Methylococcus capsulatus: one gene and its partner. The main gene of each other region encodes a partner of the protein of the gene in region 2 in a complex. Links are inferred from orthologs where the notes say so. Each region holds a gene or a part of one and is shown on either strand. Other genes may lie near its edges.

Region 1 (3,189 bases), 1.4 Mb from region 2 along the record:
GCGACGCGATCTTGCTGGTGGCATGGCGCGACAGGGCCAAGCCCAAGTCTTCACGGTCGATGCCGCAACCATCATCGCGTATCCGGATCAGCCGGACGCCGCCCTCCTCAACGTCCACTTCAACCTGACGGGCACCGGCGTCGAAAGCATTCTCGACCAGTTCCTTCACTACGGAAGCCGGCCGCTCGATGACCTCGCCGGCCGCAATCTGGTTGATCAGCTGGGGAGGGAGTTGGCGGATCCGCATGCGGAGCGAGACTGGGGGAAGTTCGACGCCGCTCATCCGGCAAGTCTTCTCCGCACGCATGCGAACACGGGACGCAGGCGAACTTTCTCTCTCATCGCGGCCGGCAGCCGGCCCGGCTGTGGAGACATCATTTCCCAGGTGAGTGCACGACTTTGGCCTTGATGCCGGGATCGGCCCAGACCTGCATCCTGCCCTGCTTATCCCAGACGAGCTGGTACCGGTCGAAGCTGGACAGCCAGTAATTCCACACCGGGGCGTCCAGCGAAGGGGTTTCGCTGGTCAGGGGATAACCGACCGCCATGATGGCCTGTTCCTTCGTCATGCCCCCAGATACTTTGCCCATCCGGATGGCCTCCCGCACATCCGGCGAAAACACGGCGAGACGGACCTTGGGATCCTTCGTCACGACGATTTTCTCAACCCAGTGCTGCAGCGTTTCCTCGTTGCGGCCGTAGTCATGGCCGAGCCGCATCTTGCGCCCGCCGATCTCTGCATAGGCGCAGTCGCCACTGTATCCGTACACCTTGACGGGCGTTCCCGCGGCGATGAACGGGTTCTCGCCGTAGTTGCCGTCGCTGATCCAGTCGTCTTCGAAATGCAGATTGCAGCAGGTATAGCCAGTCCTCAGCGCAGGAGCGTTCGGATCATAGTGAGGGGCACACGCGATCACCCCTGCCATGATCAGACCTGAAAGCGCGAACCGACAAGCCGTCGGTGAATTCCAGACAGTCATTTTCATTCGCGACTCCTCGATGAGCTCTGGGACCCCAAAATACTCACCCCTGGTTGTCGAGAAACTTCTCGGCATCGAGCGCGGCCATGCAGCCCGAGCCCGCGGAAGTGATGGCCTGCCGATAGATCGCATCGGAGACGTCGCCGGCCGCGAACACACCATCCACGCTGGTCGCCGTCGCGCCGCCCTCGCTGCCGCCCTTGACCACGATGTAGCCGTTGCGCATCTCCAGTTGCCCCGAAAAAATCTCGGTGTTCGGGGTGTGACCGATCGCGATGAATACGCCCTCCAGGGCAATGTCCTTGGTCGTGCCGTCGTGCACGTTCCTGATGCGCACGCCCGTGACGCCCATCTCATCGCCCAGGACTTCGTCGAGCACGCTGTTCCACTCGATGCTGACGTTGCCGTTCGCCGCCCGATCCAGCAATTTGTCCGACAATATCTTTTCGGAGCGGAACTTGTCGCGGCGGTGGACCACGGTCACCTTCGCCGCGATGTTGGACAGGTACAGCGCCTCCTCCACCGCGGTGTTGCCGCCGCCGATCACGGCCACGTGCTTACCTTTGTAAAAGAACCCGTCACAGGTGGCGCAGGCGGAAACGCCCCGGCCCTTGTACGCTTCCTCCGAAGGCAGCCCCAGGTAGCGGGCGGATGCACCGGTGGCGATGATCAGGGCGTCACTGGTATAGACACCGGCATCGCCCGTCAGGGTGAAAGGACGCCGTGACAGATCGGCCGTGTGGATATGATCGAAGACGATCTCAGTGTCGAAGCGCTCGGCATGACGCCGCATCCGCTCCATCAGTTCCGGCCCCATCACGCCGTCGGCATCGCCCGGCCAATTGTCCACCTCGGTCGTCGTGGTAAGCTGCCCGCCCATCTGGATACCGGTCACCAATACCGGCTTGAGATTGGCGCGCGCGGCATAGACTGCGGCAGTGTAGCCGGCCGGGCCCGAACCCAGGATCAATACTCTGGAATGCTTCGGTTCGCTCATGAAATCCTCTATCCTGCTGAGAAAATGAAAGCATTATACGGCTCGGCTGTGCGCGATTTCTAACCGCCAGAACACGGCAACCCGCCTGCGTCACAAACAGTGCGCCTTGCGGATCGGCGCGCACATTTGAAACAATACCCGGTTTGTATATTTGATTGATTTGGTGAGCCTTTTGGCGAAAGCGGACAAGAAAATGAAACCGGCGGACGATCTGCGCTCCTCGCTGGTGCGGACATTGAGAGAGGGAGCATTTCTGGCCTACCTGGCGCTCGCCGCGTTCTTCCTCATCGCACTGGTCACTTTCGACCTGGAGGATGCCGGTTGGACCCATACCGGCAACCGCGGAACGGTCTCCAACGGCGCCGGCGCTGTAGGCGCCTGGTTGTCGGATTTCTCGTTTTCCTTGTTCGGCATCGTGGCCTACCTACTCCCGCTGCTTCTGGCCGGTTACGGCTACCGCATCTACCGGGGCCGCTGCGCACACTCCCGCTTCTCGCTGCTGGACTCCACCTTACGCTGGCTCGGCCTGGGCGCAGCCATCGCCGCCGGTTCCGGCATCGTCGACCTGCAACTGCTGCGGGTGCCGCTGCCTCTGCCGGAGACTACGGGAGGCATCGTCGGGCGGGAACTTGCGGACCTCATGACCGGCTCGTTCGGCGTCAAAGGCGCATCGGTGCTGCTCGGCGGTGTCTTTCTGGCCGGAGTGTCGCTGGCGACCGGCCTGTCCTGGCTGAAGCTGGTGGATGCCACCGGCCAGGCGGTATTGCTCCTGGTCCGGCGGGTCACGACCATTCCTGCTTTCCTCGCCAGGGGCGGGCAGCAACCGGCAGCCGCGCCCGAGCCGCCCCCGCCGATGGCCGCCGCTCCGGCGAAACCGCGCCAAGCCGTGCCGCGGCCTGTCAAGCCGCAGGAACGGCCGGCGGCGCCATCCTGTGCCTCCGAACCTGCCGGACAGCCATCGGAACCGGCAGCGCCGCGTGCTCCGGTCATTCCTTTCTTGCAGCCCAAGAAGCCGCCGGCCTCATCCATGGTCCGGAAGCCGGCCAGCGGTGCCCTGCCCTCGCTGAGCCTGCTGAACGACGCTTCGGCCAAGGTGCATGCCTATTCACCGTCCGTGTTGCAGCAGATGTCGGAACTGGTGGAAACGATCCTGGCGGATTTCGGCGTGGACGTGGAAGTCGTCTCGGTCCATCCGGGACCGGTGATCACCCG
Region 2 (3,292 bases):
AGCCTGTCCGGCGTTCTCGCCCTGAAAGGAAGATTCCTCGAGGTCGGCCGCACCTGCGTAGACCCGAACTACCGCGGCGGCGCCGTCATCGCCTGCCTGTGGGGCGCCCTGTCGGAATATGTCACACAAGGGGGCTTCGACCACCTGATGGGCTGCGCCAGCATCCCACCGGGGCCGAGCGGTTTTGCGGTGGACGCGGTCTACCGCAACATCGGCGAAGAGCGGCTCGGACCCACGGAGCTGGGTGTCCGGCCCCACCATCCGGTCCCCGCCTGGAAGCGCTGCCAACGCGACGAAAGCGGCGTCCCCCCCTTGCTGCAAGCTTATCTGCGACTGGGTGCCTGGATTTTCGGCGAACCCTGCTGGGACGAGGATTTCGACGTCATGGACGTCTTCGTCCTGCTGAAGATGGAACGCCTGCAAGGGCGCTATGAACGCCACTTCGTCGGAGGCGAGCGGAATGCCGCACTTCAGACAGGCTTATAGGGCCCTCCTGGTGGCGGCCGTCTGCGTGGCTGGCATGGCGGCCGTGGTGCTGCTGTTCCCCCCGCTGCGCATCCTGGGGGAAAGCCGCGCCCAGTGCCTGCGAGACAAGGTGCAGATGGCCTGGTTCCGCGGCTTCCTGCTCATCCTCGGCGTGCAGGTCGAACGGCGGGGCCGGTGGAACCCGAACGCACCGCTATGGGTCGCCAACCACATTTCCTGGCTGGACGTCGTCGTCATCGGCGCCCAGGCTCCGCTGACCTTCATTTCCAAGCAGGATGTCGCCGGCTGGCCGGTGTTCGGCTTCCTCGCCAGCCGCACCGGCACCCTGTTCCTGCGACGGGGCGACCGTGAAGATACCCAGCGGCTCGGTGAGCGGATGACCTGGCTGCTGCGCCAGAAACGCACCCTGCTGCTGTTCCCGGAAGGCACCAGCTCCAGCGGAGAGACCGTGCTGCGGTTCCATCCCCGCCTGTTCCAGCCGGCAAAGCGCGCCGGCGTGGCAGTGCAGCCGGTCGCACTGGCTTATCGGGGCGAGGCCGCCAAGATTGCCCCGTTCGTCGGCGATGCATCGTTTCTTCCACATCTGCTGCAGATGCTGCGGGTTCCACGAACCGTGGCCGAACTGAGTTTCGGCGCCGCCATCGAGAGCGACCACCTCAACCGCGACGAACTGGCCCACGCGGCCCGTCAAACCGTCGTCGGGTGTCTGGGGAAAGGCGAAGCGCGGCGGCAGGTCGCCTGAATCCACGTCCTGGCCGATTCCCGGCCCCCCGGCGTCTCGAAGAGGGCTTGCATCCATGACGTTTTGGCCCGAAAATGCCAGCCATCTACGCAATCACAGCCCGCTGCAGGCACGCCTTTAGTCCAGGGAGCGGGCCGGTGATCACCTACGAGGAGCCGCCCAAGTGAGCAGTGACAAAATCCTTCACGTGACCGACGCTGAATTCGAAGACAAAGTCCTCAAGGCACCCGGACCGGTGCTGGTGGACTACTGGGCCGAATGGTGCGGCCCGTGCAAGATGATCGCGCCCATCCTTGACGAAATCGCCGGCGAATACGAAGGCCGCCTGACCGTGGCCAAGCTCAACATCGACGACAACCCGGCGACCCCTCAGCGCTACGGTGTACGGGGCATTCCCACCTTGATGGTATTCAAGGGCGGTGAAGTGGTCGCCACCAAGGTGGGCGCATTGACCAAATCCCAGCTCGCGGCCTTCCTCGAAGGTAATCTGTAATCTCCCGGGCATTCGCCGTCATTCCTCGGAAGCGAGTGCCCTATTCGTCCGAAGCATCGAGCGCCCCGTTTTTCCCCTGAGCCGGCAGCTTTCTGCCGGATTAACCCTGACCCCAAGTCCAACGGCCTTCCTGGCCAATTCTCCCGGACTTTTTCCATATCCCGATAAATTCCTTAATGGAAACGCATGAACCTCACTGACCTCAAGCGCAAGCCCGTATCCGAACTGATCGAAATCGCCGAATCCCTGGACATCGAAGGCGTCGCCCGAACCCGCAAACAGGACCTGATCTTTTCCATCCTGAAGAAACTGGCAAAAAGCGGCGAAGACATCTATGGCGACGGGGTGCTGGAAATTTTGCAGGATGGCTTCGGATTCCTGCGCTCGCCGGACAGCTCCTTCCTCGCCGGACCCGATGACATCTATGTCTCGCCGAGCCAGATCCGGCGCTTCAGCCTGCGCACCGGCGACACCATTTCCGGCAAGATACGGCCGCCCAAGGACAGCGAACGTTATTTCGCCATGCTCAAGGTCGAGCAGATCAATTACGAACCGCCGGAAAACGCCAAGCACAAAATCCTGTTCTCGAACCTGACACCGCTGTTCCCGGTCCAGCGTTTCGTGCTGGAACTGGGCAACGGCACCACGGAAGACCTGACCGCCCGGGTGATCGACCTGGTCGCCCCCATCGGCAAGGGCCAGCGCGGACTGATCGTATCGCCGCCAAAGGCGGGCAAGACGATGATACTGCAGAACGTCGCCCATTCCATCGCAGAGAAGAATCCCGAGTGCTATCTGATCGTGCTGCTCATCGACGAACGGCCGGAGGAAGTCACTGAGATGCAGCGCAGCGTCAAGGGCGAGGTCGTCTCCAGCACCTTCGACGAGCCGCCCGCGCGCCATGTGCAGGTCGCCGAAATGGTCATCGAAAAGGCCAAACGCCTGGTCGAACACAAGCGGGACGTGGTCATCCTGCTGGATTCCATCACCCGACTGGCGCGCGCCTACAACACCGTGGTGCCATCCTCGGGCAAAGTGCTGACCGGCGGCGTCGACGCCAATGCCCTGGAACGCCCCAAGCGCTTCTTCGGCGCGGCCCGCAACATCGAAGAAGGTGGCAGCCTGACCATCATTGCCACCGCCCTGATCGATACCGGATCGCGTATGGATGAAGTGATCTACGAAGAATTCAAGGGCACCGGCAACATGGAACTGCACCTCGAACGCAAGATCGCGGAGCGGCGCATCTACCCCGCCATCAACATCAACCGTTCGGGCACACGTCGCGAAGAATACCTCGTCGATCCGGACGAACTGCAAAAAAGTTGGATTCTGCGTAAGATACTGCAGCCCATGGACGAAATGGCGGCCAACGAGTTCCTGCTGGGCAAGCTCAAGGATTCGAAGACCAACCGCGAATTCTTCGACATGATGAAACGCTAAGGCATTGGCTTTCAGCGATCCCGGATCAGAACCGCAGGGTATCCGGGATCCCGCACCACCGGGGTGGCGATGAGATCCAGGACGCGCTCCGGCGTCAGGATCGCGGCGGCATCGATGCGGTCCGAGTC

The links.
Region 1: the proteins of trxA (region 2) and trxB are in contact, whole or in part, in a crystal structure (PDB 1F6M), measured with the Escherichia coli proteins. The link is inferred for Methylococcus capsulatus from one-to-one orthologs.

The regions. Positions count from the first base shown.
Region 1 is NZ_CP104311.1:2,577,735-2,580,923, reverse strand. What follows is about bases 1-2,870. They hold trxB (thioredoxin-disulfide reductase), read right to left. Parts: upstream 1,978-2,870; coding sequence 1,024-1,977; downstream 1-1,023. Other genes in these bases: N4J17_RS12635 (DNA translocase FtsK), read left to right, coding at 2,171-2,870; N4J17_RS12645 (hypothetical protein), read right to left, coding at 375-986; mutL (DNA mismatch repair endonuclease MutL), read right to left, coding at 1-283. Outside these bases: more of N4J17_RS12635, read left to right, coding at 2,871-3,189.
Region 2 is NZ_CP104311.1:1,186,801-1,190,092, reverse strand. What follows is about bases 84-3,056. They hold trxA (thioredoxin TrxA), read left to right. Parts: upstream 84-1,391; coding sequence 1,392-1,721; downstream 1,722-3,056. Other genes in these bases: rho (transcription termination factor Rho), read left to right, coding at 1,908-3,056; N4J17_RS05850 (lysophospholipid acyltransferase family protein), read left to right, coding at 461-1,228; N4J17_RS05855 (GNAT family N-acetyltransferase), read left to right, coding at 84-486. Also shown: more of N4J17_RS05855, read left to right, coding at 1-83; more of rho, read left to right, coding at 3,057-3,164; N4J17_RS05835 (VTT domain-containing protein), read right to left, coding at 3,176-3,292. UniProt on the Escherichia coli protein: Participates in various redox reactions through the reversible oxidation of its active center dithiol to a disulfide and catalyzes dithiol-disulfide exchange reactions.